Regions from separate parts of the Methylobacterium sp. J-118 genome, predicted to be linked through region 1. Evidence: predicted binding sites of a transcription regulator. Region 1 holds the regulator's gene; the other holds the start of a gene.

Region 1 (14,613 bases):
TCAGCACCGCCGACAGGCCGGATCCGGCCGGATCGCAGGCGAGCCGCAGGGTGGCCGGATGCTGGCCGGCGCCGAAGGTGGCATGGCCGGAGAGTTCCATGGATCCCGCCACCGGCCGCGACCCATCAGGCAGGACGGGGGTGCCTCCGGTCAGGACGTCCGAGAGCCGGACGCCGTGCGGCCAGGGACCCGCCACGAGCACAGCGACCGCAACCCCCAGAATCGCCAGAGCCACGCCGATCCTGAGCCGCATCCTGTCCTCCACCCGTGGGAAACCCGGGCCGGCGGCATAGCGCATCGTCCTGGACATCGGAACCAGGACGATGCGCTCCAGCACCGTCCCGACAATCGGACCCGGTACGATGCCGCAGGTCCTTGATTCCGCATCATTTTTTCCGAAAGCCGGAAACCACCATTCGGGATGATGCGCGCGGTCTCCGGTTCGGCATCATCTGTTTCCGAAAGCCGGAAACCTCCTTTCGGGATGATGCGCGAGGTCTCTGGTTCGGCATCATCTGTTTCCGAAAGCCGAAAACCACCTTTCGGGATGATGCTCCGGACGATCGCGGCCCGGCCGCAACTGTTCGTTCACCATGCTCGCGGGAACGGCCCACAACCGCAACCTGTGAGCCCGGCGGAAACTCCGTACAAACCGATCGATCCTATGCACGCCCGCTCAACCCTGAGCGTCGCGATGCGCATCAAGATCCTCCTTGCCCTGACCCTGGTCGTCTACGTCACGACCGGGCGTGCGCCGGGCATCCGCGAGCCGCGCAACCCGGATACCGAGCAGGCGGGTGGCCGCATGGTGATCGCGATGAAGCGGGCCTGGTCGTGAGGGTCAGGCCGGCGCCGCGCAGGCCCTGAGCCGGGCGGCCACCAGGGCCTGGAGGCTCCACAGGTGCCGGTCGCGGATGCCGAGCCGCTCGCAGGCCTCGACGGTGCGGAACAGGTACTCGGCGCTCGGGCCGGCATGCCCGCAGGCGACGGCGATTTTTTCCGCAATCTCGGCGTCGGAGAGGCGGCCGGCGTAGCGCTCGCTGGCGCGGTTGGCCAGGAAGGTCAGCGCCGGGACGGTCCCGGCCTCGGTCTGCACCGGCAGCCAGCGGGCGACGTAGCCCCGGCCGCGCATCTCCCGCCGCCAGACCGGCATCAGCGCCGTGCGGATCTCCGTCCAGGGCAGGCGGAACGCGACGCCCCGGCACAGGCCGCCGCGGTCGAGCGCCAGGACGAAGCCCGGCCGCTCCGGCGTTCCGCGGAACCGGCGTTGGAGCAGGCAGAATCGCCGGTGGAAGCCGCGCACGGTCCCGATCCGGCGCTCGGCCACGGGGAATTCCGGGCGCCACATCAGGGAGCCGTAGGCGAAGACCCAGATATCGCGGCCCGCGCGCCCCGCGACGATCGCCTCCAGCCCCGGGCGCAGTTCCGCGTCGCTCAGGAGGTCGAGGGCGCTCGGATCATCGGGCACCGGGACGGAATGGGCGCGGGCGATCAGGTCGAGGCTGAGGTCGAGGGTGCGTGCCGGCATCGGGGACACGGCGGTCAACGCGGCCGGCTCACCGGGCGTTGCCGAGCGTGTCCAGTTCCGGGAAGGGTTGGCTGCGATGGCCGGTGCAGACCTCGTCGTCGTCGATCACCTCCAGCCGGTCGGCCTGGTAGCGCATCACCGCCTTGGGCCGCTCGGGCTTGCCGAAGGTCCGGCCGCTCATCCGGCTCGACACGCAGTAGATCGTCCGGCCGCCATCCGCGACCGGGCCGGCGAGCCGGCTGCCCTCGAACCGCACCGGCAGCAGCGAGACCGAACCGAATTCGACCTGCCTCACGGCTAGGGCGGCGATCCGCGCCTTCAGGGCCGGGGAGGGCGCGTCCTCGGCGGCGGGCGGCTTCGTCGCCTTGGGGGCGGCCAGCGCGGCGGCCGAGGTGATCATCAGGGCGGCGAGAGCCAGGACGGCGCGAGACGGCATGCGGGCGATTCTCCGCGGCCAAGCTACCGCCCCCCGCCGGCCGCGCAAAGGCGGCACGGCCGCCGGGCCTCACGGATCCCGACCACGGCTCGGGATCCGGGCAACAGCATCTTATATGACGGCCTCGACGCGGCTCACGGAGGCCGCGATCCCGATCCTGCCCGCCGGTGATGTGACCCCGATGCAATGGACCGACGACGCGCTGGTGCTGGGCTCACGCCGGCACGGGGAGAGCGGCGTCATCCTGGAGGCGATGACCGAGGCGCACGGGCGCCATCTCGGGCTCGTGCATGGCGGGCGCTCGCGCCGGATGCAGCCGGTGCTCCAGCCCGGCAACCGGGTCCGGCTGACCTGGCGGGCGCGCCTCGACGAGGGTCTCGGCGCCTACGCGGTGGAGCCCCTCGACTCGCAGGTCTCGCGCCTGATCGGGTCGGGGCTCGCCCTCTACGGGATCGGCCACCTGGCGGCCCTGCTGCGGCTCCTCCCCGAGCGCGACCCGCACCCGGCGCTCTATGCGGCGGCCGGGATCCTGGTCGAGCACCTCGACGATCCGGCCATCGCGCCGCCCCTGATGGTGCGCTTCGAGTTGGAGATCCTGTCGGAGCTCGGCTTCGGCCTCGACCTGACCGCCTGCGCCGCCACCGGCGGCAATGACGCCCTGGCCTACGTGTCGCCCCGGAGCGGCCGGGCGGTCAGCGCCTCGGCCGGCGAGCCTTTTCGCGATCGGCTGCTCGCCCTCCCCACCTTCCTGCACGCGGGCGGATCGCCGGGGCCGGACGGCGTTGCCCAAGGGTTTACCTTGACGGGGTACTTCCTCGACCGGCACGTCTGGGGCCCGCGCGGCCTCGCCCCCCCCGAGGAGCGGGCGCGATTCGTTGCGCTCGGTCGCGAGGCCGGGTAATGTTCCTGTTCTGTTCGAACCCGTTCGGCCGGGGCATTCCGGCCAAGCCCCGCCTCCAGATCCGCCACGCCGGCGGGTGACCGCGGCGGATCCGTCATCCGGGTCTCGCCGCACGGCCCCGGGGGCGAGACGCCGGGCGTTCGAAACGTTGCATTGAGGAGCCGTCATGGGCCAGCCCTTCGAGCCGCCATCCGGCGACGGGATCGAGAGCGTCGAGCTGAAATCCGCGCTCGAAGAGCGCTACCTCGCCTACGCCCTCTCCACGATCATGCACCGGGCCCTGCCGGATGCCCGCGACGGGCTGAAGCCCGTGCACCGGCGGATCCTCTACGGGATGCGGCTGCTGCGCCTCGATCCGAATACGGCGCACAAGAAATGCGCCAAGATCGTCGGCGACGTGATGGGCGACTTCCACCCGCACGGCGACCAGGCGATCTACGACGCCCTGGTCCGGCTCTCCCAGGACTTCGCCCAGCGCTACCCGCTGGTCGACGGGCAGGGCAATTTCGGCAACATCGACGGCGACGGCCCCGCCGCCTACCGCTACACCGAGGCCCGGCTCACCGAGGTCGCCCGCCTGCTCCTCGACGGGATCGACGAGGACACGGTCGATTTCCGGCCCTCCTACAACGGCGAGAAGGAGGAGCCGGTCGTTCTGCCGGCGGCCTTCCCGAACCTGCTCGCCAACGGCAGCCAGGGCATCGCGGTCGGCATGGCGACCTCGATCCCGCCGCACAACGCCGCCGAGCTGTGCGACGCGGCGCTCTACCTGATCAACCATCCCGAGGCGACCTCGGCGCATCTCGCCAAATTCGTGCAGGGGCCGGACTTCCCCACGGGGGGCATCCTGGTCGATTCGGCCGAGTCGATCGCCGAGGCCTACCGGACCGGCCGCGGCGCCTTCCGGGTCCGCGCCCGCTGGACCAAGGAGGATCTCGGCCGCGGCACCTGGAACATCGTCGTCACCGAGATCCCCTACGGCATCCCGAAGGGGCGGCTGATCGAGAAGATGGCCGAACTCCTCCAGGAGAAGAAGCTGCCGCTCTTGGCCGACGTGCGCGACGAATCGGCCGAGGACGTGCGCGTGGTGCTGGAGCCGCGCTCGCGCACGGTCGATCCGGTGATCCTGATGGAATCGCTGTTCCGGCTCACCGAGCTGGAGGCCCGGATCCCGCTCAACCTCAACGTCCTGGTCGGCGGCCTCGTGCCGAAGGTGATCGGGCTCGTCGAGTGCCTGCGGGAATGGGTCGACCACCGCCGCGTGGTGCTGCAGCGCCGCTCGCGCTACCGCCTGGGCCAGATCGACCGCCGCCTGGAGATCCTGGGCGGCCTGCTGATCGTCTACCTCGACCTCGACGAGGTGATCCGGATCATCCGCGAGGAGGACGAGCCCAAGGCCGCCCTCATGGCCCGGTTCGAGCTGACCGAACTCCAGGCCAACGCGATCCTCGACACCCGCCTGCGCTCCCTGCGCAAGCTGGAGGAGATGGAGCTGAAGCGCGAGTTCGAGGCGCTCACCGCCGAGAAGGCCGAGATCGATGATCTGCTCGCCTCCGAGCCGGCGCAGTGGAAGACGATCCAGGCGCAGATCCGCGCCGTGAAGAAGACGTTCGGGCCCGAGACCAAGCTGGGCAAGCGCCGGACCACCCTGGCGAGCCCGCCGGATGTCGGCGGCATCGACTTCACGGCGGCCCTGGTGGAGCGCGAGCCGATCACCGTGATCGTCTCCACCAAGGGCTGGATCCGGGCGCTCAAGGGCCACGTCGCCGACCTGTCGGGGGTGGCGTTCAAGGGCGACGACAGCCTGAAGATCGCCTTCCCCACCGAGACCACCCAGAAAATCCTGCTGCTCGCCACGAACGGCAAGGTCTTCACCCTGGAGGCCTCGAAGCTGCCGGGCGGGCGCGGCTTCGGCGACCCGGTGCGGCTGATGGCCGACCTCGACGACGGCACCGAGATCGTGGCGGCTCTGCCCTACCGGCCGGAGACCAAGCTGCTGATCGCAGGCTCGGACGGGCGCGGCTTCGTGGCGCCGGCCGACGCGCTGGTGGCCAACACCCGCAAGGGCAAGAGCGTGCTCGGCCTCGACGGCGACGCCACGGCGGCCGTGCTAGTGCCGGCGGACGGCGACCACGTGGCGGTGGTCAACACCGAGAAGCTGCTGCTGGTCTTCCCGGTCTCCGAAGTGGCCGAACTCGCCCGAGGCAAGGGCGTCCGCCTCCAGCGCTGCCGCAGCGGCGGGCTGCTCGACGCGCACGTGTTCAAGCTGGCGGACGGCCTTCCCTGGCAGGACGGCTCGGCCGAAGGGCGGCTCGCCAACGCGGCGGTGCTGGAGAAGTGGCTCGGCCACCGCGCCGAGGTCGGGCTGATGATGGCGCGCAGTTTTCCGAAGTTCGAGCGGTTCGGGCGCTGAAGTGGGCGTGAAGGCGTGAGGGATCTCCAATCCACCGCCTCATCCTGAGATGCTGCGCGGCCGCGATGTTCCCACATCTTCATTCGACGAGGCCGGATCCGCGCGTCTCCCTCCCCCCTTTGCGGGGGAGGGTGGCCCCCGAAGGGGGTCGGGAGAGGGGAGCGACGGTGCAGAACATAGCTCTGTGCTATGTGAAGGTCGCGCCCCTTCCGGACACCGGGTTCCCCTCGTGCGGGACTTCGTCCCGGCCCGACCCCTGCTGACGCAGGGGCCACCCTCCCCCGCAGAGGGGGGAGGGTGCGCGCGTGGCAGTTCCGGAATGCCATACTCGGCAGCCGGACGAGGATCCCAAAGGCGAAGTGTAGATCCGTCAGGCGATGAGGGCGCGGGTGGGACAGACCCCGTCTCAGTGCGAACGCTGGCCGAGCCAGAACGCGCCGAAGGCCAGCACGCCGCCACCAAATGGCACCGCGAGCAGGAGAAGGAACTGGGCTGTCGTCATGGGCGAAGATCCCGAAGCGGGTGCCGCACACCCCGATGTATGGCGCCATCCATGACCCCGCAAACAACCATGGTGATTGAACGCCGATGCGAACCGGTCCTCCGTCCTCATGAGCGCAGCGAAGTGACCCAGGGTTAGCGAAGCGATCCATCAGCGCGGGGCCGACTGGATCGCTTCGCTCCGCTCGCAAAGACGGCGGCGCCGAAGGGGGGATTGGCACCCCGATCACCGCCCCGTCACGGCCGCCTCGTCCGCCGCCCAGAGGTGCTGCGCCGCGTAAGCGCGGAACGGCCGCCACGCCTCGGCCAGGGCCAGAAGCTCGGCCGCGCTCGGCCGTCCGGTGGCCGTCGCGAGCGCCCGCAGCAGGCCGACATCGCCCACCGGCAGGGCGTCCGGCAGCTTGAGCGCCCGCATGGCGATGTACTGCGCCGTCCAGGGTCCGATCCCGCGGATCGCCGTGAAGCGCAGCACCGCGGCTTCCAGGGACTCGGCCGGGGCGAACAGGTCCCGGTCGGCCAGCGCCGCCGCGGCCAGCGCCCGGATCGCCGCGCCGCGGGCCCGCGGCATGTTGAGCGCCAGGGCGACATCCGCCTCGACCAGATCGGCCGGTGCGGGAAAGACGTGGGTCAGGCCGCCGAACGGCTCCGCGAGGGGCGTCCCGAAGGCCGCCACCATCTTCCCGGCGAGCCCGATCGCGGCGGCGACCGAGACCTGCTGGCCGAGGATCGCCCGACAGCCGGTCTCGAACGGGTCCCAGGCGCCGGGCAGGCGCAAGCCCGGCCGCGCCGCCACGAGCGGGGCCAGAACCGGATCCCGGGCCAGGCAGACGGCAATGGCGGCCGGGTCGGCGTCGCAATCGAACAGGCGGCACAGGCGCGCGGAGACCGCCGGCGCGTCGCCGGTCCCGACGCCGCGGAGCGTCGCCTGCAGGCAGCCGTCGCCGGACTCGACGGTCACGAGGCCGTGCCGCCCCGCGACGCGGATCGTGCGGGCGTAGGCCGCCGCAGGGTCGATCGTCTCGACGCCGGGGATCGCGCGCCTGGCCAGGAAGGCGCGGATCGCCGCCCAATCGTAGGGCGGCCGATAGGGCAGGCGAAGCTCGATCGCCTCCGCAAACGCGAAGGGCGGCCTCTCGGCCGCCCCGCTGCTCGTCGTCCGGGACAGGTCCAGCCTCAGCCGCGGGCGTCGACCGGCACGTAGTCGCGCTGGGCCGGGCCGACATAGAGCTGGCGCGGCCGGCCGATCTTCTGCATCGGGTCCTCGATCATCTCGGCCCACTGGGCGATCCAGCCGACCGTGCGCGCCACCGCGAACAGCACCGTGAACATGTCGGTGGGGAAGCCCATCGCCTTGAGGGTGATGCCCGAGTAGAAATCGATGTTCGGGTAGAGCTTCTTCTCAATGAAGTACTCGTCCTTGAGGGCGATCTGCTCCAGCTCCATGGCGACGTGGAGCAGCGGATCGTCGGTCTTGCCGAGCTCCTTGAGCACCTGGTGCGTGGTGCTCTGCATGATCCGGGCGCGCGGGTCGTAGTTCTTGTAGACCCGGTGGCCGAAGCCCATCAGGCGGAACGGATCGTTCTTGTCCTTGGCCTTGGCGACGTACTTGCCGACGTTCTCGGGGGTGCCGATCTCCATCAGCATCTTGAGCGCCGCCTCGTTGGCGCCGCCATGGGCGGGGCCCCACAGGCAGGCGATGCCGGCCGCGATGCAGGCGAAGGGGTTGGCGCCCGAGGAGCCCGCCAGACGCACCGTCGAGGTCGAGGCGTTCTGCTCGTGGTCGGCATGCAGGATGAAGATCTTGTCCAGCGCCCGGGCGAAGACCGGGTTGACCTCGTATTCCTCGCACGGCACCGCGTAACACATCCGCAGGAAGTTCGAGGTGTAGTCGAGATCGTTCTTCGGATAGACGAAGGGCTGGCCGATCGAGTATTTATAAGCCATCGCCGCCAGTGTCGGCATCTTGGCGATCATGCGGATCGACGCGATCATCCGCTGGCTCTCGTCGGTGATGTCGGTCGAGTCGTGGTAGAAGGCCGAGAGCGCCCCCACCGAGGCGACCATCACGGCCATCGGGTGCGCGTCGCGCCGGAAGCCGGTGAAGAACCGGTTCATCTGGTCGTGCACCATGGTGTGGCGCGTGACCCGGTAGTCGAAATCGGCCTTCTGGGCGGCGGTCGGCAGGCTGCCGAACAGCATCAGGTAGCAGGTCTCGAGGAAGTCGCCCTTCTCGGCGAGCTGCTCGATCGGGTAGCCGCGGTAGAGCAGCACGCCCTCGTCGCCGTCGATGTAGGTGATCTTCGATTCGCAACTCGCCGTCGAGGTGAAGCCCGGGTCGAAGGTGAAGGCGCCGGTCTGGGCGTAGAGCTTGCCGATATCGATGACGTCCGGCCCGATCGTCCCGGATTTCACCGGCAGCGCGATCGACTTGCCGTCCACGGTGATGGTGCTGGGTGCGCTCATGGATCGTGGACCCTTCTGTGGCGACGTGGCGGATGCCGGCCTCGGGCTGCCCGAGCCGGTCCCGGGGGCCTGAGCACCGCGCCGTATGCTGCGGGTGCTCACTGTCATGGGTTACCCAAACGGCACTGCAGCAGCAACGGGGTCGGTGACAACCGGACCCCGACGCCAAGCGAATTCGACCAAGCGAAATCCGGGCCGAAGGCCGCAGGTCCCATCCCGCACGCCGCGGAGACCCTCAGCCCTGCGGCGCTTGATCGCCGAGGCGGGCCAGGGTCTCGTCCCGGCCGAGCACCGCCATGACGTCGAACAGGGGCGGGGAGGTGGTCCGCCCCGTGAGCGCCGCCCGCAGGGGCTGGGCCACCTGCCCGAGCTTGCAGCCGGCCGTCTCGGCGTAGTGGCGCACGGCGTCCTCGGTCGAGGCCGCGCTCCAGTCGGACACCGCTTCGAGCACCGGGCGCACCCCGGCGAGGCGGGCGCGGCCCTCGTCGGAGAGGAGGGCGCGGGCCTTGTCGTCCAGCGTCAGGGGGCGCTGCGCGGTGAGATAATAGGCGCTGTCGAGGAGCTCGATCAGGGTCTTGGCCCGCTCCTTCAGGCCCGGCATGGCCTGGGTGAGCTTGTCCTTCAGCTCCGGCCGCAGGGGCGCCGCGAGGCCGCGCTCGGGCCCGACATTCGGCAGGATCGTCTCGATCGCCGCCACGAGGTCGGCATCGGCGCTGGAGCGGATGTAGAGCCCGTTGAGGTTGGCGAGCTTGGCGAAGTCGAACCGCGCCGCCGAGCGCCCCACCGACCCCAGATCGAAGGCCGAGACCATCTCCTCGGTGGAGAACACCTCCTGGTCGCCGTGGCTCCAGCCGAGCCGCACGAGGTAGTTGCGCAGGGCCGCCGGCAGGTAGCCGAGGTCGCGATAGGCCTCGACGCCGAGCGCCCCGTGGCGCTTCGACAGCTTCGCCCCGTCGGCCCCGTGGATCAGCGGGATATGGGCCATCTTCGGGATCGCCCAGCCCAGGGCCGAGAAGATCTGGCTCTGGCGCGCCGCGTTGGTGAGGTGGTCGTCGCCGCGGATGATCTGGGTGACGCCCATGTCGTGGTCGTCGACCACCACGGCGAGCATGTAGGTGGGCGTGCCGTCCGAGCGCAGAAGCACGAGGTCGTCCAGATCCTTGTTGGCCCAGGTCACCCGGCCCTGGACGGCGTCCTCCACCACGGTCTCGCCCTCCTGGGGCGCCCGCAGGCGGATCACCGGCTTGACCCCGGCGGGGGCCTCGGCCGGGTCGCGGTCGCGCCAGCGCCCGTCGTAGCGGGGCGCACGACCCTCGGCCCGGGCGGTCTCGCGCATCTGCGTGAGTTCCTCGGCGGTGGCGTAGCAATGATAGGCGCGGCCCGCGGCCAGCAGTTCCTCGGCCACCGCCCGGTGGCGCTCGGCCCGGGCGAACTGGAAGATCACGTCCCCGTCCCAATCGAGGCCGAGCCAGGTGAGGCCGTCGAGGATCGCGTCGATCGCGCCCTTGGTGGAGCGCTCCCGGTCGGTATCCTCGATGCGCAGCAGCATCCGGCCGCCCGTGTGGCGGGCATAGAGCCAGTTGAACAAAGCCGTGCGGGCCCCGCCGATATGCAGGTAGCCGGTGGGCGAGGGGGCGAAGCGCGTGACGACGGCTGAGGACATCGGTCCGGTGTGTTCGGGGGCGGGTCGGGAGGGGGCGCGAGGCGCGGCGCGGGGCTCGACACGGCGCCCTAGCACGAAGCGCCGGCTGTAGCACGGGCCGCCGGATGGGTTAAGAATCGGGCCGGGAATCGCTGGGCCGGCGTCGACAGATCGCGCGGATCGGGGCGGCGGCAATGCGGCGGATCGGCGCGAGGCTGGCGGGGGGCGTGCTGACGCGGGCCACCCCGCGCGCGGCGGCGCTCCCGGCGCTGCGCGACTGGGCCGCCGCGGGCCTCGCCCGGGAGGCCGAGCAGCGCCGCCTGTTCCCCTGGCTGGCGGTGGCCTTCGGCGCCGGGATCCTGGTCTATTTCGCGGCGGCGGACGGCGAGCCGGTCCTGGCCGCCCCGCTGATCGGGGCCGCCCTCGCCCTGGCGCCGGTGCCGGTCCTGGGCGCGCGGCCGGCGGCCCTGGCCCTGGCCCTGGCGGCGGCGGCCGCGTTCCTGGGCTTCGCGGCGGCGACCTGGCGGGTCGCGCAGGTGGACGCGCCGATCCTGGCCCGGACCACCATCGGGCCGCTCACCGGCATGGTCGAGGCGCTGGACGAGCGCGAGGTCGGCGCCCGGCTGGTGATCCGGGTGGAGAGTTTTGCCGGGCTCGCGCCGGAGCTGCGGCCGGCCCGGGTGCGGGTCTCGTTCCGCAAGACGCCGATCCCGCGGCCCGGGGAGTCCATCGCGGCGACCGCCCGGTTGCTGCCACCCCCGGAGGCGGCCCGGCCGGGGGGCTACGACTTCGCCCGGGACGCCTATTTCCAGGGCATCGGCGCGGTGGGCTCCCTGGTCGGCGCGGTCACGGTCCGGGCACCCGTGGAGCCGCCGCCCCTGCGCCTGCGCCTCGCCGCCCTGCTGGACGAGGCCCGCAACGCGCTGACCCGCCGGATCGCGGGGGCCGAGGGCGGCCAGGCGGGGGCGGTGGCGGCCGCCCTGGTGACGGGCAAGCGCGGGCTGATCGGCCCGGCCACCAACGATGCGCTGCGCGCCGCCGGCATCTACCACGTGGTCTCGATCTCGGGTCTCCACATGGTGCTGGCCGCCGGCGTCGTCTTCTGGCTGGTCCGGGCCGCCCTCGCCCTGGTCCCCCATTGCGCGCTGTTCTGGCCGATCAAGAAGATCGCAGCCGGCTTCGCCATGGTGGGGGTGAGCGCCTACTGCGCCTTCTCGGGCTGGGACATCGCCGCCGAGCGCTCGCTGATCATGACCCTGATCATGCTGGGCGCGATCCTCGCCGACCGGCCGGCCCTGTCGATGCGCAACCTCGCGCTGGCCGCCCTGATCGCCCTGGCGCGGGAGCCCGAAGGCCTGCTCGGCCCCAGCTTCCAGATGTCGTTCGGGGCGGTGGCCGGGCTGATCGCCTGCGCGCGGCTGATCGACGGGCGCCTCTTCGTCCGGCCCGGGGCGGGGCGGATCGGCCGGCTCGTCGGCACCGGGCTGTCGGCGGTCACCGGCACCCTGGCGACGACCCTGGTGGCGCAGGTCGCCACCGCGCCCTTCGCCACCTACCATTTCCAGACGGTCCAGCCGTTCGGCCTCGTCGGCAACGCACTGACCCTGCCGCTGGTCTCGCTGGTGGTGATGCCGTCCGCGGTCATCGGGATCCTGGCCTATCCCTTCGCCCTCGACCGGCCGGTCTGGTGGCTGATGGGGCAGGCGGTCGGCGGCATGCTGGCGATCTCCGCGTGGATCGCCGGGTTCGAGCGGGCGACCGTGGTGCTGCCGGCCTTCGGCACCGGCGCCCTGGCCGCGATGACGGCGGGCCTGCTGCTGGCGACGCTCCCGGCCTCGCGGCTGCGCTGGCTCGCCGTGCCGCCCCTCCTGCTCGGGCTCGGCCTCGCGGCCCTTCCGGACCGGCAGGACCTCTACGTCGACCGGCAGGGCTGGGGCGCGGCGGTGCGGGGGCCGGACGGCCGCCTGGCCGCCCTCGGCAGCCCCTCCGGCTTCGTGCTGGAACAATGGCTGAAGGCGGATGGCGACGGGCGCCGGCCCGACCGGGCGGCCAGAGCGGGGCCCGGCGGCCGCTGCGACCGGCTCGGCTGTACGACGCTTCTGCCGGACGGACGGGCGGTGGCCCTGATCCGGGACCGGCGCGCCTTCCCCGAGGATTGCGCCCGGGCCGCGGTGGTGATCACGAGTCTCACGGCGCCGCCGACCTGCACGGGGCCGCTGGTGATCGACCGCCGGGTCCTGGCGGCGCACGGCGCCGTCGCCCTGCGCGTCGACGGGGGCGGGTTCACGATGCGCGCGGCCCGCGGCGACGGACGGTCGCTGCCCTGGCGTCCGCGGGCGGCACCGCCGGCCGGCTCCGAGCCGGGGGCGGATCCCCCCGCCGAGGGAACCGGCGGCATGGCCTCATCCGAAGTGCCGCAAGCCCCGGCCGACGCCCCGGCGGAACCGCTTCAGTAGCGGCGCACGAGGCTGACGAGCCGGCCCTGGATCTGGACCCGGTCGGGACCGAGCACGCGGGTCTCATAGGCCGGGTTGGCGGCCTCGAGGGCGATCGAGGAGCCGCGGCGCCGCAGGCGCTTGAGCGTCGCCTCCTCGTCGTCGATCAGCGCCACGATGATGTCGCCGGTATTGGCGGTGTCCTGCTTGCGGATCACCACGAGGTCGCCGTCGAGGATTCCGGCCTCGACCATCGAATCGCCGCGCACCTCCAGGGCGTAGTGCTCGCCCCCGGCCAGGAAGTCCGGGGAGAGGGTGATGGCGTGGCTCTGGTTCTGGATCGCCGAGACCGGCGTACCCGCCGCGATCCGGCCCATCACGGGGATCGAGATGGCCCGGCCGCCGTCGTCGATCATCCGGGTCGCCGCCGGCTGGGACGGCTGGGACGGCTGCCTGGACTTGCCGCCCTCGACCACGCTCGGGGTGAAGCGGCGCGGCTCGGGGGCGGGGGCCGGGGTCGGCGACTGGTGCAGGCTCTCGGGGATGCGGATCACCTCGATGGCGCGCGCCCGGTTCGGGAGGCGGCGCAGGAAACCGCGCTCCTCCAGGGCCGTGATCAGCCGGTGGATGCCCGATTTCGACTTCAGGTCGAGGGCGTCCTTCATCTCGTCGAAGGACGGGGGAACGCCGCATTCCTGCATGCGGCTCTGGATGAACCGCAGAAGGTCCAGCTGCTTGCGCGTGAGCATCGAAGGGGGCCTCGCGGCTTGGCGGACCGCCCCGGGGCGGCCGCTGAAACAAATCGCGAACACGTTAAACGTTCCGCAAGTGTTCCGCAAGCGTAATACGGCCACGCTCGTGTCCCGGCGGCAGAGGCGGGGCACAAACGCATTGACGGCACAAGCGGAGCCGTTTCAATGCACCCGGGCGCCCCGCCGGACAAGACCGGCGGCTCCGGCGGCGGGTCGGTATCGGGCTGGGAATGACGAGGATGCGACAGCTCGCGGCGCCAGGGTCCATCCGTTTCGCCCTGGGCGTCGCCCTCCTGGGCTCGGCACTCGCCGGCTGCACCACCGGCTTCTCGTACATCTCGCGGAACTACGTGGCGCTCACCCCCCAGGTGGTGACGATCGGCTGCAAGGAGCCCTACGAGGTCTACGACAACCGGCAGCTGCGCCGGATGCTGATCGTCTCGAACGCCCTGCGCGAATATGCCGGCTGCAACCTGAGCGAGGTCCGGATCGATCCCGAGCCGGAGGCGACCCGGGTCAAGCGCTTCCGCACCGCCGCCCGCGCCTATCTCGACGAGACCGTGCGGGAGGAGTGCCGGGTCACCGGCGAGACCGTGTTCGATCCGCTGAAGACCGAGTTCGCCTATGCCTGCGACGCGCCGGTCGAGAGGCGGGGCACGGTGGTGCCGCGCCTGCCCGGCCGCAATCCGGGCCCCGCCCAGCGCTGATCCGCCGGGCCGGAGGGGTCCGGCGTCCCTGACCCGCCGGCCGGGACACCGGTGCCGGGGGGATGCGTCAGGCATCCGGCTTCGGGAAGGTGCGCTCGGTGGCGTCGCCGGCCGCCGCCAGCAGGGCGCGCGCGAAGGCCCGGGCCTCGGCCCGGTCCAGCACGATCGCGGCGGTGACCGGCCCGCCCCCGAGATCCGACAGGGCGAGTTCCAGCCGCACCCCCTCGGGCACGGCGCTCGCCTGCAGGCTCCAGCCCGGCCCCCGTTCCGCGCTCTCCGCCATCGCTCAACCCTCCCGGTGCGCCCCGGGAAAACGCCGCAGGCTCCCGCCGGAACTGCCCCGGCCCGGGACTGTTCCCGAGCCGTGCCAAGCGCTTCCCTGCCCCGCCTCGCGGCGTTCCTCAAGACTGCGGGCCCCGGACTCGTGGTGATGCTCGCCGACACCGATGTCGGAAGCCTCATCACGGCGGCCCAGAGCGGCGCCCGTTGGGGCTACTCGCTGCTGCTCCTGCAGATCCTGCTGGTGCCGATCCTCTACGTCGTCCAGGAGCTGACGGTGCGGCTCGGGACCGCCACCGGCCGCGGCCACGGCGAGCTGATCCGGGCGCATTACGGGCCGGTCTGGGCCTGGATTTCCTTTGGCGGCCTCGTGGTCGCCGGGATCGGCGCCATCGTCACGGAATTCTCCGGCATCGCCGGCATCGGCGACCTGTTCGGGGTGCCGCGGCTCGTGAGCCTCGGCCTGCCGGCCGCCCTGCTGCTCGGCCTCGTGTTCACCGGGAGCTACCGGCGGGTCGAGAGGGTGGCGATCGCGGTCGGCCTGTTCGAGCTGGTC
Region 2 (14,613 bases), 2.0 Mb from region 1:
GCCACATCTGCCCGCCAACAGCACGGCAAGAGCACGCTGACGAGCACGCCTCGCCGGAGTTGCCGGCATCGGGATCGGATCACGCGCCCGGAGCGCCCGGCTGGCGCAGGGGATGCGCCTCGGCCACGGCCGGCAGGGCGAGGCATTCCGCGGCGATCCGCCCGACCGTCGGATAGGCCGCGGTGTCCACACCGAAGATGCCAGTGCCGACCCAGAGGCTGACGAGGCACAGATCGGCGTGGCTGACCGCGTCGCCCTGGCAGAACCGGCCGGTTCCGGGCTCCCGGGTCAGCCGCGCTTCGAGGGTCTTCAGGCCGGTCTCGAAGGCGTTGCGCAGGAAGTCGAGCATCCGCTCCCGGGGCAGATCGTAATGCTCCATCAGGAAGGTGCGCACCCGCGGCACGTAGAGCGGGTGCGTGTCGCAGGCCACGACCTGCGCCAGGGAGCGCGCCCGCGCCCGGGCCCGGGGGTCCTCCGGCAGCAGGCGCACGCCACCCTGCGTCTCCTCCAGATAGTCGAGGATCGCCAGGGACTGGGTGAGCGGCGGCCCGTCGCCGTCGAACAAGGCCGGCACCGCCCCCTGCGGGTTGATCGCCCGGAATTCCGGCTTGTGCTGGTCGCCCGCGTCGAGGTCGATGAAGGTCTCCTCGTAGGGGATGCCCTTCAGCTTGAGGGCGATTCGCACCCGGAAGGCGGCGGCCGAGCGCCAGTTGCCGTACATGTGCATGGACTGGATTCCGAATTGCGATGTGTTCGACACTTACGTGCGCGAGGACACCGTACTTCGTTGTCCGCGGCAAGTCGCGACGGCCGGCGCCCCGCCCAAGTGGGCGCCGCTACGAGCCGGACGGCCGCTGCCCGCCCGATGACGCTTTCGAGGCGCGGGACGAAGCACCGGCCTTGCCCTTGCGGCGATCGAAAAAAGCGCCCCGCTTGGGTTTCTTGAACCGGATGTTCGACAGGTCGCTCGCGGGGGCGTTGCCGGATCCCGGCGACGCGCGCCGAACTTCGTCGTACAAGGGTATCGTCGCTCGGGCGGTGTCGCGGTCGGCGGCACACCATCGCGCCGCCGCCGCGGCACAGATCTCGACCGTGTGCAGCACCGGAATCGGCTTCGGCTTGTTGAACGCCAGAGCAATCTCCGGCGATGCGACGACGATCATGTCCACGTTCTGTGCCTCGAATTCGGACATGATCTGATTGTAGGTTTCGATTTCGAGCACCGTGCTCTCGCCGTTGTAGATTCGATTGCAGATCGAATAATCGATATTCACCCATAGGCTCTGACTGGGCAGCACCACATCCACGCCTTCGGCGCCCGCGATCAGGTCGCGGTAATAGGCGCTGCTCATCGTCACCGAGGTTCCGATGAAACCGATCCGCTCCAGGGGCCAGCGTCGGAGTTCGTCGGCCAACGCGTCTCGAATCTGGATCACCGGCACGGCAAGATGAATCGGGTCCTGCTCGAGGGCGCAGTGGATGGTATCGCTGGCGATCATCAGGCCATCGATGCCTTCGAGAAGAAGGTTCGCGGTGGCCTCCTCGATCTGACGGGCGATCGTTGGCGGACCCTCCGCCGAGAGGAGGCGGATGATCGTGTCCGGATCGAGACTCCACGTCACGAGGTCCGCGGCAGCGCGGTTGCCCGTCAGTTTCAGCACCTCGCGATTGAGCATCTGGTGACATCGGATCGTCGAAGACCGGCTCAGGCCACCTAGGACGCCCAACCTCCTCACGGTGACGGTCATCGTGCGCTCCCCCCTGTTCGGCGTCATGTCGAATGGTCTGGCGTCCGAAGCGAAATCCGCTCGGATGCGCGGGTACATGTGCGGTGCATCGACGACCGGTGCGTGTCGGGTCCCGGGCGAAGCGTGACGTGCGGGTCGCGGAAGCGGACGCGAATGAGACCGAGGCCCGCGCTTGGAATGCTGTCGCCCCTAGCTCGACAGCTCCAATAGCGCGACGGCGATCCGGCCTCGATTCGCGCGCAGAACCTCGGTCGTGTCGGTGTTGAAAAGCCGGGAGGCGGTCTCGGCTCCGGTATTGACGCGCGAATGACGGCCGATCGGCACTGTCGGTGGCGATCCGCAGCGCATGGAGACGCTGCGGCATGCGCATGATGGCCGCGCGCCAGGGAATTTCAAACCCTTCATTTCTGTTTGTGTCTCAGGATTCAATATAACTCCGTCACTATGTTGATCGCGTTGGCATGACCCTTGAACACACTGCGCTCGCGCGAGGCAGTCCCGGCGCGGTCTTGGATGATTCGAGCACGATGTTCGACGAGTCTTTCTTGATCAATGCATGCGATCACATTTTTGTGATCGCATGATCGTGGTCGATACTGGAAAAATAGTTTCAGTCCGAAAATGATATCCCGGCGTTGCCGTGCGCCCGGTTCGGGATGCCGGTGCCCATCCCGGAGCCGCCCGCATCGACGGACCCGAATCCGAGGCGGCAGGTCAGGGGGGCGACAACGGGGGGCCTGCGGCCCATATCGGACCGCGTCCCGGAGAGTCCTCACGATGGCCGATCAGACCGACACCCGCCGCTTCATCCCCCTGGCGATCACGGTGCTCACCGTGTCGGACACCCGCCGCCCGGAGGACGACCGCTCCGGCGACACGCTGGTCCAGCGTCTCTCGGAGGCCGGCCACCGGCTCGCGGGCCGGGCCATCGTGCCGGACGAGATCCCGGCGATCCGCGGGCAGGTGGAGGCGTGGCTGCGCGACCCGGGGGTCGACGTGGTGATCACCACCGGCGGCACCGGCTTCACCGGCCGCGACGTCACCCCGGAGGCGCTGGAGCCGCTGTTCGAGAAGCGCATGGACGGTTTCTCGGCGGTGTTCCACCGAATCTCCTACGACAAGATCGGCACCTCGACGCTGCAGTCCCGCGCCACCGCGGGGGTCGCGCGGGCGACCTACGTGTTCGTGCTGCCGGGCTCGCCGGGCGCCTGCCGGGACGCCTGGGACGGGATCCTGGCCCAGCAGCTCGACTACCGGCACCGGCCCTGCAACTTCGTGGAGATCATGCCACGGCTCGACGAGCACCTGCGGCGGGGGGCGAGTCTTTCGGTGTGAGGAGGCGTTGCGCCTCCGCTTCCCCCGCGGCGGCCGACGGCTTCACACATCGCCTCCTGCGCCCATGGCGTGATCACGGCGACGGTCGAAACCTGTGTCGTCCGTAGCCCTTGCTACGAGGGAAGATAGCCCGGCGTTTCAAAAGCCTGCTGCCGAACGCGATGCGTAGATCCGCGAGCCCCCGCAAAGGGGAGAAGGGGATCCGCGTCCTGCTTCGCGAACCGATGCCTCCGCGATCGGGAGCCGTCCGACCGACTTCCGGTCCTGGAGGCGCCTACGCGGCATTCCCCTCCTTGCGGCGCAGGACCGAGTGTTTGCGGCCGTAGAAGAAGTAGACGACAAGCCCGATCGCCATCCAGATCACCAGCCGCAGCCACGTGTCGAGCGGCAGCCCGATCATCAGCAACAGGCAGAACAGGATGCCCAGGATTGGCACCACCGGCACGGCGGGGACCCGGAACGGGCGCTTCATGGCCCGGTCGGTCCGCCGCAGGTAGATCACCGAGCCGCAGACCAGGATGAAGGCGGCCAGCGTGCCGATGCTCACCATCTCGCCCAGGATGTCGATCGGCACCAGAGCCGCCACCAGGGCGACCGCGACCCCGATGAGCGCCTGGCTGCGGTAGGGCGTCTGGTAGGTCGGGTGGACGTGCGAGAAGGTCTTCGGCAGCAGGCCGTCCTGGGCCATGGTGAAGAAGATCCGGCTCTGGCCGTAGAGCAGCACCAGGATCACCGTGGTCAGGCCGGTGAGCGCCCCGAGCTTGATCAGGATCGAGAACCAGCCGATGCCGATCGCGTCGACGCCCTTGGCGATCGGGTCGGGGACGTTCAGGTCCTTGTAGGGCACGAGGCCGGTGAGCACGGCGGCCACCAGCACGTACAGGATCGTGCAGATTGCGAGCGAGCCCAGGATGCCGATGGGCATGTCCTTCTGGGGCTTCTTCGCCTCCTGGGCGGCGGTGGAGACCGCGTCGAAGCCGATGAAGGCGAAGAACACCACGCCCGCCCCGCGCAGGATGCCGCTGTAGCCGAACTGCCCGAAGGACCCCTCGTTCGGCGGGATCAGCGGGCTCCAATGCGCCGTGTCGACATGGCCCCAGCCCAGCGCGATGAAGGCCACCACCACGGTGAGCTTCACCGCCACCATGATGTTGTTGAGGCGGGCCGATTCCTTCGTGCCGCGCATCAGCAGGAGCGTGATCAGCGCCACGATCACCACGGCCGGCAGGTTGAACAGGGCGGTGCCGCCGCCCTCGATCGCGGTGCCCGGCGCGTGGGCGAGTTGGGGCGGGATCACGAGGCCCGCGTCCTTCAGGATGCTGGTGACGTAGCCCGACCAGCCCACCGCCACCGTGGCGGCACCCATGGCGTATTCCAGGATCAGGTCCCAGCCGATCAGCCAGGCGAAGAACTCGCCCAGCGTCGCGTAGGTGTAGGTGTAGCTCGACCCGGCGACCGGGATCAGCGCCGCCATCTCGGAGTAGCACAGGCCGACGAAGGTGCAGGCGATGCCGCCGAGCACGAAGGACAGCATGATCCCCGGCCCGGCATAATGCGCCGCGGCGGTGCCGGTCAGGACGAAGATGCCGGCGCCGATGATCGCCCCGATGCCCATGGCGGTGATCGAGAGGGCGCCCAGCGTCTTCGAGAGTTGCTGTTCGCCTTCGCCGCTCTCGATAATGGAATCGACGGATTTCCGCCCCATCAGGCCCGACGCATCCATCGCAGCATCCCCTTCACGGCGCAGCCGGGCAGGCCTCCCGCCAGATCCATCAGTTCAGCAAGTTTTCTGCCATCGCGCCAGGCGTTTCACGGACATTCGACGCTATAGGACAAAGCGAATGTCGTATAAAGGCGATCAGGCCCGGTCGATACGCGCGATCAGCGGGCGGACCTTGAGCCGCTGCGCGAAAACCGGGCCGTTCCGCAACGCCTCGCGCCGGACCACGTCGCCGGCCCTGGCCTGCCGGGCACCGGCCAGGGTCTCGAACCGGCCGACGAGGCGGCCGCGCCAGCCGGCAGCCGGGCGGTGCAGGCGACCGAGACCGATCTCCGGCCGGGCGGTGCCGACGAAACGGTCGAGGGTGCGGATCCAGCCCTCGGCCGGGACGTCCCCGGCCTCCAGGCACAGGATCCAGTCCCGGCGGGCCGCGGCGGCGCCCGCCGTGTAGGGGCTGCCGGCCGGGTGGAGGATCAGAGTCGCGCCGGTCGCCTCGGCGACGGCCGCCACCGCGTCGCTCGCCTGCCCCGCCACGATCACGGCGTCGCCGACCAGGCCGCCGGCCACGCCGGCCACCAGCACGCTGAGCGTGTCGGCGAGGCGATCGATCGCGTCCGGATCGGACGGGTTGGCCAGATAGGTCACCGCGGAGAGCATCAGCGCGCGCATAACCGATTTTGCGCTGCCGTAAACCGTTGACCCGCCGCCTCGAAGTACCGACGCGACCGAGAGACGCGCACAAGCCACGTTTGCCTTAAAAACAGGCGCTGAAACGCTCGGTGTTCACGGTATGTTTCACGTGAAACAGGGGGTTCATCATGGCGGCACAAGCGGACGCGTCGAAGTACGGCCCCGACCGGCGACTCGACGCCAGCACGCCGCCGGAGGGCCGGCGGCGCGGACGCGGGGCGACGGCCAATCCCGCCAGCCGCTTCGAGGCGGCCCGGCGCGAGGCGTTCCGAGAGGCGGATGGGGCGGCGGCCTGGGAGGCCGACGATCCGGCACCCCTGCGCACGGAGGTCACGCCCGAGCGCGCGGCCCGGATCATCGCCCGCAACACATCGCCCGACATCCCCTTCGACCGGTCGATCAACCCGTATCGCGGCTGCGAGCACGGCTGCATCTACTGCTACGCCCGCCCGACCCATGCCTATCTTGGCCTGTCGCCGGGGCTCGATTTCGAGTCGCGGATCTTCGCCAAGCCGGAGGCCGCCCGGCTCCTCGTCCGGGAACTCGCGGCGCCGGGGTATCGTCCGGACACGATCGCCCTCGGCACGGCCACCGATCCCTATCAGCCGGTGGAGCGGGACCATCGCATCACCCGGGCGGTGCTGGAAGTCCTCCGGGACGCGCGCCATCCCGTCGCCATCACCACCAAATCCGACCTCGTGCTGCGCGACCTCGACCTCCTGGCCGAGATGGCCGCGCAGGATCTCGTCCTGGTCGCACTCTCGCTGCCGACCCTGGATCCGGCCCTCGCCCGCCGCCTCGATCCCCGGGCCCCCCGGCCCGACAAGCGTCTCGCCGCGATGGCGCGCCTGAGCGCAGCGGGGGTGCCCGTGATGGTCAATGTCTCGCCGATCATCCCGGGCCTCACCGACCACGAGATCGAGGCGATCCTCGCCCGCGCCCGGGCGCACGGCGCGAGCCGCATCGGCCATGCCCTGCTGCGGCTCCCGGGCGAAGTCGCCGACCTGATGGCCGATTGGTTCGTCGAGCATTACCCGGAGCGGAAGGACCGCGCCTTCGCGCTGCTGCGCCAGGCCCGGGGCGGCCGCGAGAACGATCCCCGCTTCGGGCACCGCTTCCGCGGGGAGGGGGCCTATGCCGAGATGATCGGCGCGCGGGTCCGGCTCGCCGGCACCCGGCTCGGCTTCGCCTTCGGACGGATGCCGCTGAACCGGGCGGCGTTCCGCAAGCCGGGGGCACAGCTGGCGCTGTTCTGAGGCGTCACCCGAAACCCCGGGTGAAGCTGAGCCGGTGGTGCGGGCTCCGGCCCAGGGCAGTCAGGCCGGCCCGGTGGACGGCGGTGCCGTAGCCGACGTTGCGCTCCCAGCCGTAGCCGGGATGGCGCGCGGCCAGGCGCCGCATCAGTGCATCGCGAAAAACCTTGGCGACGATCGAGGCGGCGGCGATCTGCGGCACCAGCCGGTCACCGCCGACGACCGCCCGGCCGGGCCAGCCGGGCAGCGCGTCCCGTCCATCGACCAGGACCGGCGCCGGGATCCCGAGGCGGGCGACCGCGCGCGCCATGGCGTCGAGGGTCGCGGCGCGGATGTTGATGCGGTCGATCAGCGCCCGGGACCCCGCCGCGACGGCGACGCGGGCCTGGGCGCGGATCAGCGGCGCCAGCCGGTCCCGCTCGGGCTCGGGCAGGCGCTTGCTGTCGTCGAGGGCTGCGAGCAGCGCCGGCGGGAGCGCCGCCGGATCGAACCAGACCGCGGCCGCCACGACGGGGCCGCACAGCGCCCCGCGCCCGACCTCGTCGCAACCGATCGCCGCGGGATAGGCGGCGGCATGCGCCGGATCGAACGGCCGCGCCGGGGCGCGGGGCACGCCCCGGGCGGTCGGCCTGCTGACGGGGGGCGTATCGATGGGGGGCATGGCCCCCTCCTGCCATTGCGCGCGGGCGCCGTCACCCGTCAGGCCGCGTCCCGGGTCCGCCGCTCGCCGCCATGGGCCTCGATGATATTGCCGAAGAACTGGGACGCGCTGACGTCCCAGCCCCGGCGCAGGGCCTCGGCCCGACACTCGGCCCGGGACAGGTCGAGGGCGGCGCGTGCGGCGGCCCCCAGGTCTTGGTTCAGGACCCCCACCCGGGTACCCCCGATCACGTCGTTCGGGCCCGGCACCGGGAAGGCCGCCACCGGCAGGCCGCAGGCCAGGGCCTCCAGGAGCACGATCCCGAACGTGTCGGTGAGGCTCGGGAACACGAACACGTCGCAGGCCGCGTAGACGGCCGAGAGCGCGGCGCCGGTGCGGGTGCCCAGGAACCGCGCGCCGGGCGCCAGCCCCTGGAGCCGTCCCCGGTCCGGCCCGTCCCCGACCACGATCTTGGTGCCGGGCAGGTCGAGATTCAGGAAGGCCGCGATGTTCTTCTCCACCGCCAGCCGGCCGACATACAGGAACAGCGGCCGCTCCAGGCCGGCGAGTTCGGCCGGCGGCGTCGCGCCGGGGGCGGCGGGGCGGAACCGCTCGGTATCGACGCCGCGGGTCCAGCGCATCAGCCGGGTGAAGCCCCGGTCGGCCAATTCGCCCTGGAGCGAGGCGGTGCTGACCATCGTGCCGCGGGCGGCCCCGTGAAACCAGCGCAGATAGGCGTAGGACCACGCCTCCGGGACGGGCAGACGGGCGGCGAGGTATTCCGGAAAGCGCGTGTGGTAGCTCGTGGTGAAGGGCAGGCCGTTGGCCAGGCAATGCCGCCGCACCGCGTAGCCCACGGGGCCCTCGGTGGCGATGTGGACATGGGTCGGCTGCTCCCCCCGCCAATGCGCCGCCACCCGCTCCCGCCCGGCATGGGCGAGGCGGATCTCCGGATAGCCGGGCAGGGGCAGCGAGGGGAAATCCGCCGCCGACAGCAACGCCGTGGCGAACCCGTGCTCGGGGGCGCAGCGCACCATCTGCTCCAGGGAGCGCACCACGCCGTTGACCTGCGGATGCCAGGCGTCGCTGGCGATCAGGAGCTTCACGGTGGGCGCCCTCACGCCACCGCGCGCCGGCCGGGAACCGCCTGCGGCACGGTCTCCGCCTCACGCGCGCGCAGCAGGCTCGGATAGTGCAGCACCTCGATGCGGCCGTCGTAATGCTCCACCAGCCCGGTGCAGGATTCCACCCAATCGCCGGTGTTGAGGTAGCGCAGGTCTCCGATCGGCCGGTCGGCCGCATGGTGGATATGGCCGCAGATCACCCCGTCGGCCCCCTGCCGCCGCGCCTCCTCGGCCAGGATCGTCTCGAACCGGCCGATGAAGCTCACCGCGTTCTTCACCCGCAGCTTCGCCCAGGCCGAGAGCGACCAGTAGGATAGGCCGAGGCGGCGCCGCACCCGGTTGATCAGCGTGTTGAGGGTCAGGGCCAGCGTGTAGGCCCCGTCCCCGAGATGGGCGAGCCAGGGCGAGTGGCGGACCACCATGTCGAACTGGTCGCCGTGGATCACGAGGTAGCGCTTCCCGTCGGCCGCCTCGTGGATCGCCGTCTCCGCGAGCTCGATCCCGCCGAAATTCGTGCCGACATAGTCGCGCAGGAACTCGTCGTGGTTGCCCGGCAGGTAGACGATGCGCGTGCCCTTGCGGACCTTGCGCAGGAGCTTCTGCACGACGTCGTTGTGTTCCTGAGGCCAGTACCAGCCGGAACGCAGCTGCCAGCCGTCCACGATATCACCCACGAGGTAGATCGTGTCGGCGTCGTAATCCTTCAGGAACGACAGCAGCAGCCCGGCCTGGCAGCCGCGCGTGCCGAGATGCAGATCGGACAGGAACAGAGTCCGGACCCGGACCGGCATCTCCTCAACCTCGGCCACGGCAATCCTCTCCCGGGGGCTGAACGATGCCGGAATCCTGACCGGGATCACGTCTCAGTTTGATGACGCGCCGGGCCGGGCGCCCCGGGCGTTCTGGTGCAGTGCGGCAAAGCTTCTCAACCGCAGATCGGCATCGCTGCGGCGCACAAAAAATTTTTTTGCCAAGTTCCGGAAGTTTTTCCGGTTTTCCTTTCGAGCGTCACCGCCTCATAATGCCAAATAACCGGCGGCTCGGCGCGAGCCACGCCGGGCATGACAGGAAGGCGGCGAGGACGGCCCTGGGGCCGTCGGACGGGACGGCATTTCGGAGGCGACCGGCACGCGGGGGCGTGTCGCGACGCGAGCGGCGTGAGGCCGCCTGCCGCTCCGCTGCGCCCCCCGATCTACGGCGGAGATGGCGTTGGGGCATGCGCGGCGGGAGCCGCGTCCGCCGGCGCCGGACCGACTCCCGAGGACGCTCGAACCACCCGGCGCGGGCCCATGCCCGCGCGCAACGAATTTTTCGGAGGAAACATCATGGCCGCAACCCGGCGCCCCGGTCGCAACCACCTCTTCATCCCGGGTCCGACCAATATCCCGGACCGCGTGCTGCGCGCCATGCACGTGCCGTCGGAGGATCACCGCTCGCCGAGCTTCCCCGAGCTGGTGAAGCCGCTGCTCCAGGATTCCAAGATCGTGTTCGGCTCGACCGCCGGGACCATCATCCTGTTCCCGTCCTCGGGCACCGGCATCTGGGAATCGGCTCTGTCCAACACCCTGTGCCGCGGCGACAAGGTGCTGACCTCGCGCTACGGCCAGTTCAGCCACCTCTGGGTCGACATGGCCCAGCGCCTCGGCCTCGACGTGGTCGTTCAGGAGGAGGAGTGGGGCACCGGCGCCGATCCGCAGAAGATCGAGGAGGCGCTCCGGGCCGACAAGGACCACGCCATCAAGGCCGTGATGGTCGTCCACAACGAGACCGCCACCGGCGTCACCAGCGACATCGCTGCGGTCCGCAAGGCGATCGACGCCGCCGGACACCCGGCGCTGCTGTTCGTGGACGGCATCTCGTCGATCGGCTCGCTGCCGTTCAAGATGGACGAGTGGAAGGTCGACTGCGCCATCGCGGGCTCGCAGAAGGGCTTCATGCTGCCGGCCGGTCTCGGCCTGATCTGCATCAGCCCCAAGGCGCTGAAGATCGCCGAGGGCGGCACCGGCCGCAACGACCGGCTCGGCCATGCCTACTTCGCCTGGAAGGACCAGCTCGCCGCCAACGCCACGGGCTACTTCCCCTACACCCCCGTCCTGCCGCTGCTCTACGGCCTGCGCGAGGCCCTGGCGATCGTGAAGGAGGAAGGGCTGGAGAACATCTACCACCGCCATCACGTGCTCGCCGAGGCGACCCGCCAGGCGGTGGCGGCCTGGGGCCTGAAGCCCTGCGCCAAGGAGCCCAAGTGGAACTCCGACACGGTCACGGCGATCGTGGTGCCGGAGGGCGCCGACGCCGCCAAGGTGATCACCCACGCCTATGACCGCTACAACCTCTCGCTGGGTGCCGGCCTGTCGAAAGTCGCCGGCAAGGTGTTCCGCATCGGCCACCTGGGCGACCTGAACGAGCTGTCGCTGCTCGGCGCCATCGCGGGCGCCGAGATGGCGATGCTCGATTGCGGCATCACGGTCACGCCGGGCTCCGGCGTCGCCGCCGCGTCCAGCTACCTGCGCGAGAATCCGCTGCATAAGGCGTAAGCCGCGCACGTGATCGGGGCGGGACCGGGTTGCCGGGCCCGCCCCGACGCGCAAGTAAGAACAAGACTATCGAGGAAACCGCCCGTCGTCCGAGAGGGGTCCTATGACCAAGAAGATCGTGTTCCTGGACCGTGAATCCCTCGATGCCAGGGTCCGACCGTTCGACTTCCCGCACGAATACGTCGAGCATGACTCGACCTGGACGCCGGAGGACACGGTGTCCCGCCTCCAGGGCGCCGAGATCGCGCTGATCAACAAGGTCCCAATGCGGGCCGAGACGCTGAAGCAGCTCCCCGACCTGAAGCTGATCGCGGTCGCCGCCACCGGCACCGACGTGGTCGACAAGGCCCAGGCGAAGGCTCAAGGGGTCACGGTCGTCAACATCCGCAACTACGCGTTCAACACCGTGCCGGAGCACGTGGTCGGGCTGATGTTCGCCCTGCGCCGGGCGATCGTGCCCTACGCCAACTCGGTGCGGCGGGGCGACTGGGCCAAGTCCAAGCAGTTCTGCTACTTCGACTACCCGATCTACGACATCGCCGGCTCGACGCTGGGGATCGTCGGCTACGGGGCGCTCGGCAAGTCGATCGGCAAGCGCGCCGAGGCGCTGGGCATGAAGGTGCTGGCCTACGACGTGTTCCCGCAGGACGGGCTCGTCGATTTCGAAACGATCCTCACGCAATCCGACGTGATCACGCTGCACGTGCCGCTGACCCCCGACACCAAGGGGCTGATCGGCGCCGCCGAGCTGAAGCGGATGAAGAAGAACGCCATCCTGATCAACACGGCCCGGGGCGGGCTGGTGGACGAGGCGGCTTTGCTCGCCGCGCTCAAGGACGGCACCATCGCGGGGGCGGGCTTCGACGTGGTGGCGCAGGAGCCGCCCAAGGACGGCAACATCCTGTGCGAGGCCGACCTGCCGAACCTGATCGTCACGCCGCACGTCGCCTGGGCCAGCAAGGAGGCGATGCAGATCCTCGCCGACCAGCTCGTCGACAATGTCGAGGCATTCGTGGCGGGCAAGCCGCAGAACGTGGTCGAGGCTTAACCTCAAGATTTACGGCGGGCGTTTCCCTCCCCCTTGCGGGGAGGGGTCAGGGGTGGGGGTGGTGCAGACGGCACCGCTCCGCTCAATCTTGGGCCACCCCCACCTCCGGCTCCTCCCCGCAAGGGGGAGGAGAGGAGCTACGTCTTCGCATCGACCCAACCAACATCAGCGACGGCGCCCCACAGGCGCGACGGAAAGGTCCAAGACGAAATGACAAAAAAACTGCTGTTCCTGTTCGACACCGATGCGGTCCCGAACGTGTTCGACACGGTGGTCGGCTATGACGGCGGCGCCGACCACATCGCCGGCTACGGCGGCGTGACCCCCGACAATGTCGGCGCGCTGGTCGACGGCACGATCTACACCCGGGGCGGCTCCGAGAAGAAGTCCACGGCGATCTTCGTCGGCGGCGGCAGCATGGCGGCGGGCGAGGAGCTGTTCAAAGCGGTCAAGAAGCGCTTCTTCGGCCCGTTCCGGGTCTCGGTGATGCTCGATTCCAACGGCTCGAACACCACGGCCGCCGCCGGCGTGGCGCTGGTGGCCAAGGCCGCGGGCTCGCTGCAGGGCAAGAAGGCGGTCGTGCTGGCGGGCACTGGCCCGGTGGGCATGCGCTCGGCGGCGCTGCTCGCCGGCGAGGGGGCCGAGGTGACGATCGCGGGCCGGTCGCTGGACAAGACCCAGGCCGCCGCCGATCAGATCAACACCCGCTTCAAGGTCAACGTGAAGGCCGCCGCCACCCCCGACGAGTCTTCCCGCGTCGCCCTCGTGAAGGGCACCAACCTCGTGTTCACGGCCGGCGCCATCGGCGTCGAGCTGCTGCCGGAGGCGGCTTGGGCGCAGGACCCGTCGATCGAGTTCGTGGCCGACTACAACGCCCAGCCCCCGACCGGCATCGGCGGCATCGAGGTGATGGATAAGGGCAAGGATCGCAACGGCAAGAAGGCCTTCGGCGCCCTCGGGATCGGCGGCCTGAAGCTCAAGCTGCACCGGGCCTGCGTGGGCCAGCTCTTCGAGAGCACCGAGCAGGTGCTCGATGCCGAGGAGATTTATGCGCTCGCCAAGTCGATGGCCTGAGGAGGCGCTGGTGACCGAGACGCATCGCCCCGAGACCGACAGCATCGAAACGTTCCTGGCGGAGCTCGCGAGCGCCGCCCCGACCCCCGGCGGCGGCGGTGCGGCGGCGATCTCCGGCGCCATGGGGGCGGCCCTGGTGTCGATGGTCTGCAACCTCACCATCGGCAAGAAGAAGTACGTCGAGGTCGAGGCCGAGCTGAAGGACGTTCTGGCCCGATCCGAGGGCCTGCGGGTCGTTCTCACCGGCATGATCGGCGAGGACGTCCAGGCCTTCGATGCCGTCATGGGCGCCTACGGCCTGCCGAAGGCCACCGACGACGAGAAGGCGGCGCGCGCCGAGAAGATTCAGGCGGCGCTCAAGACCGCCTGCGACGTGCCGCTCGCCTGCTGCCGGGCCTGCCGGGCGGTGATCGACCTCGCGGCGATCACCGCCGAGAAGGGCAATCTCAACGTCGTGTCGGATGCCGGCGTGGCGGTGCTCTCGGCCTATGCGGGCCTCCGCAGCGCGGCGCTGAACGTCTACGTCAACGCCAAGGGGCTGGACGACCGCGACTTCGCCGACGAGCGGTTGACGGAGCTGGAGGAGTTGCTCTCGGCGGCTGGCGCACTCAGCGAGAAAGTGTACGGCGTGGTGAAGGCCAAGGTGAACTGACAGCGCCGCGCTTGCCCTCCCCCGCAGAGGGGGGAGGGCAGGGCGCGTGCCGAAGGGCCAGCGCCCAATCGGCGGCGCATGCGCCCAAATCACGGACTCAACAGTCGAGGCCGGGTGCATCACGCCCCGGCCTCGTTGTTTTTCTGTATGCTGCAACGCACCATAGAATACGATCCGTGTTGCGTTTGCGAAAAAGCCCCCGTGAAGCGGCATCTCAAAAAATTTGACGGGCGTAATCCTTCCACTCAACTAAAGTAGAGCGCATCAACGGCGGCAACGAACCGCGGAGGAGGCGCCGAATGGACGTTCACGAGTATCAGGCCAAGGAGCTGCTCGCGAGCTTCGGCGTGGCCGTCCCGAAGGGCGCCATCGCGTTCAGCCCGGACCAGGCGGTCTACGCCGCCACCGAGCTCGGCGGCTCGTTCTGGGCCGTGAAGGCGCAGATCCACGCCGGCGCCCGCGGCAAGGCCGGCGGGATCAAGCTGTGCCGGACCTACAACGAGGTCCGCGACGCCGCCAAGGATCTCCTCGGCAAGCGCCTCGTCACGCACCAGACCGGCCCCGAGGGCAAGCCGGTGCAGCGAGTCTACGTCGAGACCGCGGACCCGTTCGAGCGCGAGCTCTATCTCGGCTACGTGCTGGACCGGAAGGCCGAGCGCGTGCGGGTCATCGCCAGCCAGCGCGGCGGCATGGATATCGAGGAGATCGCCGCCAACGAACCCGATTCCCTCATCCAGGTCGTGGTCGAGCCGGCGGTCGGCCTGCAGCAGTTCCAGGCCCGGGAGATCGCCTTCC

Evidence for each region. Region 1 encodes LexA, which represses DNA repair genes until DNA is damaged. Its sites were predicted from a motif close to TGTTCNNNNTGTGTTCNG; they were not measured.
Region 2: AC3IF3_RS14955 (PA0069 family radical SAM protein) is a predicted target of LexA. The motif match lies at 5,584-5,601, and genes of this name have one in related genera.

The regions. Positions count from the first base shown of each region.
Region 1 covers NZ_JBYQFA010000001.1:5,048,314-5,062,926, forward strand. Annotated here, with positions in the region: gene AC3IF3_RS24730 (hypothetical protein) at 1-253, opposite strand, end outside; gene AC3IF3_RS24735 (hypothetical protein) at 422-838, shown strand; gene AC3IF3_RS24740 (gamma-glutamylcyclotransferase) at 842-1,528, opposite strand; gene AC3IF3_RS24745 (hypothetical protein) at 1,557-1,964, opposite strand; gene recO (DNA repair protein RecO) at 2,146-2,865, shown strand; gene parC (DNA topoisomerase IV subunit A) at 3,032-5,278, shown strand; gene AC3IF3_RS24760 (DNA-3-methyladenine glycosylase family protein) at 6,006-6,884, opposite strand; gene gltA (citrate synthase) at 6,953-8,242, opposite strand; gene gltX (glutamate--tRNA ligase) at 8,478-9,905, opposite strand; gene AC3IF3_RS24775 (ComEC/Rec2 family competence protein) at 10,079-12,340, shown strand; gene lexA (transcriptional repressor LexA) at 12,334-13,068, opposite strand; gene AC3IF3_RS24785 (hypothetical protein) at 13,311-13,778, shown strand; gene AC3IF3_RS24790 (hypothetical protein) at 13,846-14,061, opposite strand; gene AC3IF3_RS24795 (NRAMP family divalent metal transporter) at 14,143-14,613, shown strand, end outside.
Region 2 covers NZ_JBYQFA010000001.1:3,097,159-3,111,771, forward strand. Annotated here, with positions in the region: gene maiA (maleylacetoacetate isomerase) at 80-727, opposite strand; gene AC3IF3_RS14935 (aspartate/glutamate racemase family protein) at 837-1,826, opposite strand; gene moaB (molybdenum cofactor biosynthesis protein B) at 2,526-3,083, shown strand; gene AC3IF3_RS14945 (amino acid permease) at 3,358-4,806, opposite strand; gene AC3IF3_RS14950 (glycosyltransferase family protein) at 4,942-5,472, opposite strand; gene AC3IF3_RS14955 (PA0069 family radical SAM protein) at 5,622-6,749, shown strand; gene rnhB (ribonuclease HII) at 6,754-7,407, opposite strand; gene AC3IF3_RS14965 (glycosyltransferase family 4 protein) at 7,446-8,492, opposite strand; gene AC3IF3_RS14970 (UDP-2,3-diacylglucosamine diphosphatase) at 8,504-9,319, opposite strand; gene AC3IF3_RS14975 (aminotransferase class V-fold PLP-dependent enzyme) at 9,836-11,044, shown strand; gene AC3IF3_RS14980 (D-2-hydroxyacid dehydrogenase) at 11,148-12,092, shown strand; gene AC3IF3_RS14985 (NADP-dependent methylenetetrahydromethanopterin/methylenetetrahydrofolate dehydrogenase) at 12,303-13,166, shown strand; gene fchA (methenyltetrahydrofolate cyclohydrolase) at 13,177-13,818, shown strand; gene AC3IF3_RS14995 (malate--CoA ligase subunit beta) at 14,118-14,613, shown strand, end outside.